One region of the Mailhella sp. genome, then DNA from elsewhere that is predicted to be linked to it. Evidence: riboswitches for the same ligand, from Rfam matches in the RefSeq annotation. Region 1 holds a riboswitch; the other holds the start of a gene.
The links. Region 1 has a riboswitch for FMN ahead of ribB (3,4-dihydroxy-2-butanone-4-phosphate synthase). Riboswitches for the same ligand answer to the same signal wherever they lie in the genome.

Region 1 (5,847 bases):
GTTCATGCCCATGGGGGTAATGCCGACGGGCGGCAGAAATCCGATGCCGAAGGTGAGAAGAAAGAAAATGACGATATGCAGGATATGCCTGCTGTCAACGGCGGAAGGCTGTGTCATGGCGTTTCTCCTGAAAGTTGTCTGACGGGAGCTTGCGGCTCCTTTCACCATACCGTCATACAGAATGCGGACTATTGTGTATAATTTCTTTTTTTTATAAGCTGGTTATAAATTTTTTTATAGCACATTTCGTCGGAGTCTCATGCGTCTCGAGCAGCTTCAATATTTTGTTCAGGTAGTAGAATCGCACTCGTTCAACAAGGCGTCGCAGAAGCTCAACATCACGCAGCCTGCGCTCACCAATGCCCTCCGGGCGCTGGAAGAGGAACTCGGCGTGCAGCTTCTGGTGCGCAGTCACCGGGGCTGCGTTCCCACGGCGTGGGGAGTGCGCATTTACGAAGACTGCAAGAGTCTGCTTGCCGAACTTTCGGCGAAGATGGCTTCCTGGAAAAGGCTCAACGCCGGCAGCAGCGAGCCGGTGCTTGTTCCCGTGGTGGCCATTCCCTCGGCCTGCAACTATCTGACGGAGCATGTCTTCTCCCAGATGAAGCCGGAATTTCCGCTGGTGGACATCGTGCTTCACGAAGCCACGGTGTACGATTTGTACTCCTTTCTCAAGCAGGGCAAGGCGCATGTGGGGGTGACGGCCTTTTCGGAAGGCGAGGCCGAAAAGCTGGTGGCGCAGTACAGGGACATAGGTTTTCGCAGCGAGAGCCTCATGGAGGATGAATACTACATGTTCCTTTCCAGCAGCCATCCGCTGGCGGGAAAGGAGAGTCTCACGGTGGAGGACTGCGCCTCGCTGACCCTGGCCACCTATTCCAATCAGATGCTGAAACGCAATCAGCTTTTTCAGAAGAAGATATACGACGTCGTGGGCATCAAACGCTACGCCTACGTCAACAGCCGTGAAAACATCATGCAGATGGTGGCGCAGAACAAGGCCGCGGGATGTTTTCTGCACAAGATGTCGGCCTACAGCTGGTACGTCACCAACGGACTCATCCGCGCCGTTCCCGTGGAGGGTTTGCATCTCATGCCGTCGCGCCATTATCTGATAAGCCTTGAGGATGAGGCGCTCAGCCCGGAGGAGCGGCAGGTGGCGGACTTCATCCGCCGGCGTTACGGCGATCAGCCTTGACGGATCAACGGCCTCGGGCCATAGTGATATTTTGCAGAAAAGTGTTTCGGCCGTTGCGCAAGAGGTGGGAATATGGAGCACACGGAAGTCGGCGTCATCATTCTGACGTACAATGACTGGAAAAATACGCTGGAATGTCTTGCCTGCGTGCATGCCCAGAGCGGATTGCCCCGTCGCATCGTGGTGTGCGACAACGGCTCCGACAACGAGGTGGCCGACCGCATTCTTGAGGAATGGAGCGCTCTCGCCGCCCGGGACGGGCTGCCCGAGCCGGTGGAGGCGTACGGCGCCGACACGTCGGCCGCGCCGCTGGTGCTGCTTCGCCGGGAAGAGCCGGAGAGCATAGGCGGAGCCATGAATGCGGGCATGCGCTTTCTTCTTTACGACAGGGACTGCCATGCCTTCTGGCTGCTGCGCAACGACGCGCGTCCGGAATCGTTTGCGCTGGCGGCGCTGTTGCGGCATCTGGAAGAGGACGGGCTCAGTCAGCCCATCGGCATGGTGGGCTCCACGCAGCTCGTCAAGGATTCGGACGTGCTGGAATGCGCGGCCGGCGGACGCTGGAGCCGCTGGACCGGCGATCAGATTCCGCTGGACAAGGGGCTGGAGCGGCACGGTCTTTCCGACAGAAAGGAGATTGCGGACCGTCTGGACTACGTTTCCGACGCGTCCTGCCTCATCACCCGGGCCATGGCGGAGGACATCGGACTTTTCGACGAGCGTTTCAGCGGATTTTACGAGGACGTGGAATACGGGATTCGGGCCAGAAAGGCGGGATACGCGCTGAACTGGGCTCCGGGCGCGCTGGTGCGGCGCATGGACTGTTCCACTGCGGGCCTGACGCCCTTTCTGAGCGTGACCGACGATCCGGAGCTTGCGCCTCGCGACGACATGAATTTCATACGCGCGCGTTTTTATCTTCTGCGGCGGGCGCATCCGTTTGCGCTGCCGTTCATGCTTCTGGCGCTGCCGTTTTCGTGGCGCACTTTTCGTTCCCGCCGGGGCCGTTTCTTCATGGTCATGCGTGCGGCGCTGGATGGCGCGGCAGGGCGCATGCGTCAGGAAGGCTGACCTGTGCTCAGAAGCGATGACGCATCTTGACGAACAAAAAAAGCCCCCGTCCGAACACGGACGGGGGCTTTTTGTCGGCGGAAACTTAGTTCTTGCCTTCCATTTCCATGCGGTACTGCGCCACGTCGTCAACGGTGGCGAGAGGCATGTTGTGGGCGCGGGCGAAGTCGGCCACTTCGGGCAGGCGGGCCATGGTGCCGTTTTCGAGCGTGAGTTCGCACAGCACGCCCGCAGGCGCGAGACCGGCCATGCGGCACAGATCCACGGTCACTTCGGTGTGTCCGCGGCGCTCCAGAACGCCGTTGGGCTTGGCGCGCAGGGGGAACACGTGGCCGGGGCGGTTCAGATCTTCGGGCTTGGCGTCGGGAGCGATGGCGGCCTTGATAGTGGTGACGCGGTCGGCGGCGGAAACGCCGGTGGTGACGCCCTTTGCGGCTTCGATGGTCACGGTGAAGGCCGTGTGGTTCTTGTTGGTGTTGTTCTGCACCATGGGAGGCAGATCAAGGGCGTTGGCCTTTTCGTCGGTGAGGCAGAGGCAGACGATGCCGCTGCATTCGCGGATGAGCAGGGCCATCTGCGCGGGCGTGAGCGTTTCGGCGGCGTAGATGAGGTCGCCTTCGTTTTCGCGGTCTTCGTCATCGACGATGAGCACGCCGTTGCCGCTCTTGAGCGAGGCGATGGCGCGTTCGACGCGTTCACGGGGAGTTCCGAAGGATTCAAGGATGGAAAGCTGACGCATGACAAACTCCTTTTGGAGAATATCCGGCATCAGGGCGGCATAAGGCGCTGGGAGAGAGGAGAGGGGGTGCCTCCGCGCGGAGGCCTGGGATCCATTCTCTTTCGTCCGGACTGTTACCGTCGGCTCCGGATTTGCACCGGATCTGCGCATCTTCCCATGAAGATTTGCCCGCGGGCTTCCGGCCGAGGCCGGATCACCGCCGGTGGGGACTTTCACCCCGCCCTGAGAAATATGGGCTTATTTTTAATGCGTTTCCGCATGCTGTCAAGAGCCGTCTCGTTTTTTTGTGCGTTCCGGGAAGAGAAGGGGAGGGCGCGTCGGCGCGCGGGGCGGATGCGGCGTTGACAGAGCCGCCCAAGCCTGCGAGAATGCCTGCTTGCCCGTGTTCCGGCCCCTTCCGACGGGCAAGGATTTTTATCATTCAGCGCCGCTATCGGCAGGAGCAATACAGTGATGACCATTGACGAACAGGTGAAGATCATACGTCGCGGCATTGTGGACCTTGTGAGCGAAGAGGATCTTCGCAAGAAACTGGCCCGTGACAAGCCTTTGAACATCAAGGTCGGCTTCGACCCCACCGCGCCCGACCTGCACCTCGGGCATACCGTGGTCATCCACAAGATGCGTCAGTTCCAGGAACTCGGCCACAACGTCACCTTCCTCATCGGCGATTTCACCGGCCGCATCGGCGATCCGTCCGGCAAGTCCAAGACGCGTCCTCCGCTCACGGAAGAGGAAGTGAAAAAGAACGCCGAAACCTACAAGGAACAGGTGTTCAAGATTCTCGATCCTGAAAAGACGACCGTGGCCTTCAACTCCGAATGGGGCGACAAGCTCACTCCCGCCGATTTTCTGCGCCTCATGTCCAACTGCACCGTGGCCCGCATGATGGAGCGCGACGACTTTGCCAAGCGCTACCGCGAAAACACGCCCATCGCCATTCATGAATTCATGTATCCTCTGCTGCAGGCCTACGACTCCGTCATGCTGCGCACCGACGTGGAAATGGGCGGCACCGATCAGATCTTCAACCTTCTCATGGGCCGCACCCTTCAGGGCCACTACGGCCTGGAAGCCCAGTGCGCGCTTACTCTGCCTCTGCTGGTGGGCCTGGACGGCGAACGCAAGATGTCCAAGTCCTACGGCAACTACATAGGCGTCATGGAAGCGCCCGCCGATCAGTTCGGCAAGGCCATGTCCATTTCCGACGACCTCATGTGGAACTGGTACGAGCTCATTTCCGTGAAGTCGCTGGAAGAAATCGCCGACATGAAGGCCCGCGTGCAGGCCGGCACGCTGCATCCCAAGCTGGTGAAGGAAGAGCTCGCCATGGAAATCGTGGCCCGCTACCACGGCGAGGAAGCGGCCCGCGCCGCCCGTGAAGGCTTCAACAACGTGTTCGGCAAGGGCGGCATTCCTGAAGACGCCATTACCTGGAGCGTCAATTCCGCCGAAGACGACTGCTCGCCCGTGGCCATTCTGGCCGCCACCGGCCTGGTGCCTTCCCGCGGCGAGGCCAAGCGCAAGATTGCCGCCGGCTCTCTCAAGGTGAACGGCGAAAAGCTGACCGACGGCCTGACCGCGCTGCCTGCCGGCGAATATACGCTCAAGTACGGCAAGAAGGGCTTTGTCGTGCTGACGGTGAAGTAGTCCATGATTGATCGCAAACCGGAACCTTTCGGCCGCTGCGCCGACGATCGCTGCCCCGGTCGCTGCCCGTACCGCGACCCGGAACTCATGACGCCCGAAGGCCGCGCCGCGCTGCTGGCCGACCGCCGTCCCGCCGAAGGCGAGCCCTGGCCCGCCAAGGTGGTGCATGTGACGTGCCAGCCGGAAGAGACGCAGGTGGACGTGCCCCGCGTGAAGGCCAAGAACGTGGGCATTCTGCTGCATACTCTTGGACTGCGGCAGGGGACCGCCATCGTGGCCTGCGGCGACACGCTTCTCACGCCAGACACGCCGCTGTACCCCAATCAGCGCGTGCTGGTCAGAAAGGTCATGAGCAGCGGCTGATGCGGCAGGCCGCCCGTTCGCAGGCGGCGTTTTGCCGGAGCGGGCGCTCCGGTCTGACGCTCCCGCCGGGCGTTCCTTTATCCTTAATTAATGACGGCGTTCCTTCGCCCGCATTCGATTCCCGGAATCGGGACGGAGCCGGGCGAAGGAACGCCGATGTTTTTCCGGCTTTTTCCGAGCGGCATGATCGATCGGAAAAGGCTTTGCCTGTCAGGCGGCTCGTCCGTGCGGAATCTTCGTGCGGCCGGGCCGCTTTTTTATTTGAAAGACGGGCGTCTTGTTTCATCTTCTTGGAGCGGAGGCGCCGTCCGTTTTTCTGATTTCTGCCGCGTTGCGGGGAAGGGGACCGTCCGGCTTGCGGGCGCGCCCATGCGCAGAGAGCCGCATGCGCCGCCGCGGCCCGGAGTGTTCCGGCCACGTCGTTTCCCAAGCCTTCGCCTGAGAAAAGCGGTGCTTTGGGTTTCGTCCGTTCGGCGTTCCCGCCGCGGTTTTCGCCTGGGAAGACTTCCGGGCGCGAGTGCGGCCTGCCGGGCGTTTTTTTGCAGACCGCGCGGCGCTGAAAAACTGCCTTCCTTCCGTCTGAGGGGCGAAAAAAAGTGGCGTTTCGTCCCCGGTGTCTTTCCGTGAAAAGACTGCACATTTTTGTTGGACGGATGGAGGATTTATCATCCCCGGCGTCCACTTTTTTCGGCTTTCTTGCTGAAATAAGACACAATTCCCCTTGACTGCCCGGACCTCGTGCTTATCTCAATGTCGATGCGGAAAAATGATGCATCACAGGAGACAATGATATGGGTGTGGCTTACAAGGATTACTACAAGTTGCT
Region 2 (5,071 bases), on a different contig from region 1:
CGTTGAGAGACGACCTTCCGGCATGCACTCCCCCTTCGCACGTTGCTTCGGGCATAATCTTCCCGTTCACCCTGTCCTGCTGAAACAGCGAGGCTGCGAAGCGGAAACAGGGGGGGCGGGAGGAATTATTTCTGACCTTGCAGTCTCCCAAAGAACACGCAGGCCCGTTTGCGCAAGACACGCTGTGCGGACTGCTTGGCTTGCACGACGGGCATTGCGTTTAACGGCGGGAGTGAATTCCGGCTACTTGCCTGCCGTCGCCCGCGGGCCCCAGAGCGTTGAGAGAACGCCTTCCGGTTTACTTTTGCGGCCCTGAACTCGGAGTTTCCCCCAAAAAATCCGGAAATCCTTTCCTTTGACACGACTGTCCGGCACAGGCCGGACAGGAGTCGGCCACCGCAGGTGGGTCCGTAAGGACACACCTGCACTGAGTCCGCAGCCAGAACGGAGCCAGCCAAGCACTCCCGAGCCATGCAGTCTCAGCTTTTCCAAGCGCCGTCAGGATTCGGCAACTCGCCCTGCTTTCCCGCCAGCGCCTGCCTGCCGAACCGGCGAAGCCGGGAGGCAGAACCAGGGGGGCGCGGGGGGGAATTATTTCCCCCGCATGCCTTTCCTGCCTTTCTGCCTTTCCTGCTTTTCCTCTCTTTCTGCCTTTCCTGCTTTTTTCTCAGGCTTTGACGACCATGAGCTTAGGGGAGGTCTGGGGGGCGGGGTCAGGGAGGGCATCGGAGGGAGCGGAGCCGAAGAGTTCACTGGAGGGGCGGGAGACGAGTCGTCTTTGCATTTCCATGAGCACGGCGAACTCGTAGGTATGGGCGGTTTTTGCGCTGCCGCCTGCGCCTTCGAGGGCGGCGACGGCGAACTGGGTCTGTTCCCAGAGGCTCATGAGTTCCTGATCGGGGAGGAGCTGGAGTTCGGCCAGCGCGGAAGATTCACCCAGTTCGGACGGCGTAGCGGAAAAAATGGGAACCATAAAGCCTCCTTATCTATATCGAGCGCGGCACGGAGAACGGCGCATGATTTTATGGGAACGCGGGCCTTTCGGGGTTCGGCGAGAGGTGCAGGCCGAACGGCGCGGAAGGGGCGGCGGGCATGACGGTTTGAGGGAAAATACCGGGGTTCCGGGCAAAACTGCGGGAGCGCCCTGCCTTGGAACTGCGCGGGCAGGGGCATCCGGCTTTCCAATAGAGAAGAAGCCCGGCGCTAGCTTCCGGGCTTCTTTTAGAAGAGGCAGCTCAACTGCCCTTTATCTAAACTCCCCAATAAAGGAGAGATTTCCCACTGCGAATCCGGCGTTCTGCGGAATTCGGCAAAACGCCGTTCCGCAATCTTGGCCGCAGCACGCCTGAGGCGTTCGGGAAAACGCCGGCGGGTGACTCAACCGGACTTTATGTTGGTAGGACTATATATCCCTTTTTTCCCGTTCTGGCAAGCATTTTTCTGCTCCGGGGCTTGCCGCGCGGCCTGGGGCAGGGCATGCCGACGTGAGGCAGGCCTGGGCCTACGCAACAGGTACGCGTCAAAGATTTTCCGGCCACGTTCCAAGGGCAGGCGCGACTGCGGGGGAAACGGACTGGACAAAATACGGGCCAGCCGCCGGAGCGTTGCCGCGCTTTCTCTTTTCCTCTCCGCGCCCCGGTTTCCGGGGCCCCGCCCTTCCCTGCGCCGCACGCACATTCCCCCGCCCGGCTCTCCCGCAGAAACGCCCGCATTCCCCCTTCGCCCCGGCCAGTGTTTCCCCCGAAAAAGCATCCTCCCCTGCCCGCAACCCGCCAAAAACGCGGAAACTTTCGCCTTCTCCCCTTGACACCAGCCGCCAGGACATTAAAACATACAAGAACTCTCAGGGCGGGGTGAAAGTCCCCACCGGCGGTGATCCCCCTATTCCGCGGGGAAGCCCGCGGGCGCGTTTTCAAGGGAAAAAGCGCAGATCCGGTGCAAATCCGGGGCCGACGGTAACAGTCCGGAAGAAAGAGAATGGATTCCTCGCCTCAGTATTCTGAAGCCTCTCCTCTCTCCTAGCGCCTTCTGCGGCCCTGATGTGGACATCTCCAGGGAGTTTGTCATGCGTCAGCTTTCTTCTCTTTGCTCCATCGAACAGGCTGTGGACGACATCCGCAACGGGCGGATGATCGTTGTCGTGGACGACGACGATCGCGAATGCAGCGGTCATCTGGTCATGGCCGCCCAGCTCGTCAATCCCGACGCCATCAACTTCATGGCGCGTCACGCCTGCGGCCTCGTCTGTCTCGCCCTCTCCCCCGACATGGCGGATAAGCTCAATCTGCCCCTCATGCCCTCCAGCAACGCCGGGCACACTCCCGCGTTCACCGTGTCCATCGAGGCCCGGGAAGGCGTCACCACCGGCATCTCCGCCGCCGACCGCGCCACCACCATTCTTGCCGCCGTCGCCGAAAACGCCGGCCCCGACGACATCGTCACCCCCGGTCACGTCTTTCCCCTGCGCGCCCGTCGCGGCGGCGTCCTCACCCGCGTGGGCATCGCCGAAGCCGGTTCCGATCTCGCAGCCTTCGCCGGTCTGCGTCCGGCCGCCGTCATCTGCGAAATCCTCAAGGAAGACGGCTCCGTCGCCCGCATGGACGATCTCGAAGCCTTCGCCGAAACCCACGGTCTGCACATCGCCGCCATTCGCGACATCATCCGCTATCACATGCGCCACGGCAAACTCGCCGTCCGCCGCGTGGCCGAAGCCAAAATGCCCACCAAGTACGGCACTTTCCGCATCATCGCCTACGAAAGCGACGCCTCCTCCGATACCCACATCGCCCTCGTCAAGGGCGACGTCGATGAACGCGTGGATCCCTCGCCCGTGCTCGTGCGCGTTCACAGCGAATGCCTCACCGGCGACGCCTTCGGTTCCCTGCGCTGCGACTGCGGCAATCAGCTCGCCGCCGCCCTCATGCAGATAGAAAAGGAAGGCCGCGGAGCCCTGCTGTACATGCGTCAGGAAGGCCGCGGCATCGGCCTTGCCAACAAAATTCGCGCCTACGCTCTCCAGGAACAGGGCTACGACACCGTGGAAGCCAACATCAAGCTCGGATTCGCCCCAGATCTTCGCGACTACGGCGCCGGAGCCCAGATTCTCCGCGACCTCGGCATCAGCCGCCTGCGCCTCATGACCAACAATCCCCGCAAGATCGTGGGCCTCGAAGGTTACGGCATCGAAATTACGGAACGCGTTCCCATTGAAATCGGTCTGTGCGACATCAACGAGCACTACATGCGCACCAAACAGGAAAAAATGGGACACATCCTCCACTTCGGCAAGAAAAAAAAGGAGGACTGATTCCCCCGACATTCTCGCCGATTCCCCTTCGCAGGATTCCGCTTTCTGCCGCGCCCCTGCGGCCGCCGCGCACGCCGCGACAGTCGCCGACGCTCAAGACCGCGCTCCCACGCAAGCCTTGAGCTTCCGCGACTCGCCCCACGTGGGCTCGCCCCGCTGCGTGATCGTTGCGCCGAGCTCACCACGCCGCAACCCGCTTTGCCGCAGCTCGGGCGCGTGACGGAAGCTCTCACGAAACACGCCCGTCGCGTTTCTCTGCGATCGCCGCACAGCGCTCCGCCTGCCCGTTCTCACGGCGCGGCAGGTCGGATGCCGCATCCGCCGAAACGCCGATCCCCTGCGTCGAGGCCCATGCTCAAAAGGAGACACTATGGACATCATTGCCTTGAACAGCAAAAACTGGGAAGAAAAGGTCCGTCAGAAAAATCCCTGGACCGTTCCCGTCGATTCCGAAGTCATACACAACGCCAGAAACGGCAACTGGTGCATCATGCTCACCGCCCAGAAGCCCGTTCCCGGCGCATGGTTCCCGCCCGTGAAGGATAAACGCATCCTGTGCCTGGCTTCGGGAGGCGGTCAGCAGGGCCCCGTGCTCGCCGCCGCAGGGGCCGACGTCACCGTGCTCGACATCTCCGAAGCGCAGCTCGAACAGGACCGTTCCGTGGCCCGCAAGGAGAATCTCAACCTGCACACCGTGCTCTCCAGCATGACCAACCTCTCCATGTTCGACAACGAATACTTCGACATCATCGTGCATCCGGTGTCCAACGTATTCATTCCGCACATCCAGCCGGTGTGGAACGAGGCCTTCCGCGTGCTCAAAAAGGGCGGCGTGCTCATGAGCGGATTCATGAACCCCGTGTTCTACATGTTCGACGAAAAACTCGAAGAACAGGGCATTTTGCAGGTCAAGTATCCCCTGCCCTACTCCGACCTCGACTACCTCAGCAAGGACGACCTCGAACGCAAGGGCGACGCCGTGGAATTCGGTCACTCCCTCTCCGATCAGATTCAGGGTCAAATCGCCGCAGGCTTCGTCATCAACGGATTCTATGAGGATTCCTTCGGCGGCGAACGCCTCCTCGACAGATTCTGCCCCTGCTTCCTCGCCACCCGCGCCGTCAAACCGTAAAGAGGAAAGGCAGAAAAGACAGAAAAGGCATGCGGGGGAAATAATTTCCCCCGCACCCCCTTGTTTCTGCCTCCCGGCTTCGCCGGTCGGCAGGATCAAGGGATGTCGGTCAAATTCTCCGCGCTCAAACAGCGCAAAAACTGAAAATCGCGTCGGCAGGAAAACTTTTCCGCGCCTGGCGAAACACGAAAGGCCCGAGCCGGGCTCCGCATCGGAGCAAGGCTGCGCGGCCTTTTTTTTTGCAGACAGCCTGCCATGAGAGCCCGAGTGCCCGCCGTCGCCCGTTTGCCCAAGACACACTGTACGGACTGCATCACTTGCACGACGGGCATTGCGTTTAACGCCGGAAGTGAATTCCGGCTACTTATGCCCGACCTTTTTCTTTTCCCGAGTACCCGCAACTGCCCGTTTGCCCAAGACACACTGTACGGACTACATCACTTGCACGACGGGCATTGCGTTTAACGGCGGGAGTGAATCCCGCCTACTTATGCCCGACCTTTTTCTTTTCCCGAGTACCCGCAACTGCCCGTTTGCCCAAGACACACTGTACGGACTGCATCACTTGCACGACGGGCATTGCGTTTAACGGCGGGAGTGAATCCCGCCTACTTATGCCCGTCGGCCGGGCT

Region 2: another riboswitch for FMN. It lies ahead of ribA (GTP cyclohydrolase II); the one in region 1 lies ahead of ribB (3,4-dihydroxy-2-butanone-4-phosphate synthase).

What each region holds. Positions count from the first base shown of each region.
Region 1 is NZ_DBMAHT010000029.1:8,680-14,526, reverse strand. It holds gene ACZM96_RS04720 (SLC13 family permease) at 1-117, opposite strand, end outside; gene ACZM96_RS04715 (LysR family transcriptional regulator) at 260-1,198, shown strand; gene ACZM96_RS04710 (glycosyltransferase family 2 protein) at 1,271-2,269, shown strand; gene ribB (3,4-dihydroxy-2-butanone-4-phosphate synthase) at 2,355-3,008, opposite strand; FMN riboswitch at 3,098-3,242, opposite strand; gene tyrS (tyrosine--tRNA ligase) at 3,459-4,658, shown strand; gene ACZM96_RS04695 (hypothetical protein) at 4,662-5,021, shown strand; gene ACZM96_RS04690 (DnaJ C-terminal domain-containing protein) at 5,813-5,847, shown strand, end outside.
Region 2 is NZ_DBMAHT010000127.1:314-5,384, reverse strand. It holds gene ACZM96_RS09240 (hypothetical protein) at 668-973, opposite strand; FMN riboswitch at 1,836-1,983, shown strand; gene ribA (GTP cyclohydrolase II) at 2,066-3,307, shown strand; gene ACZM96_RS09230 (class I SAM-dependent methyltransferase) at 3,678-4,439, shown strand.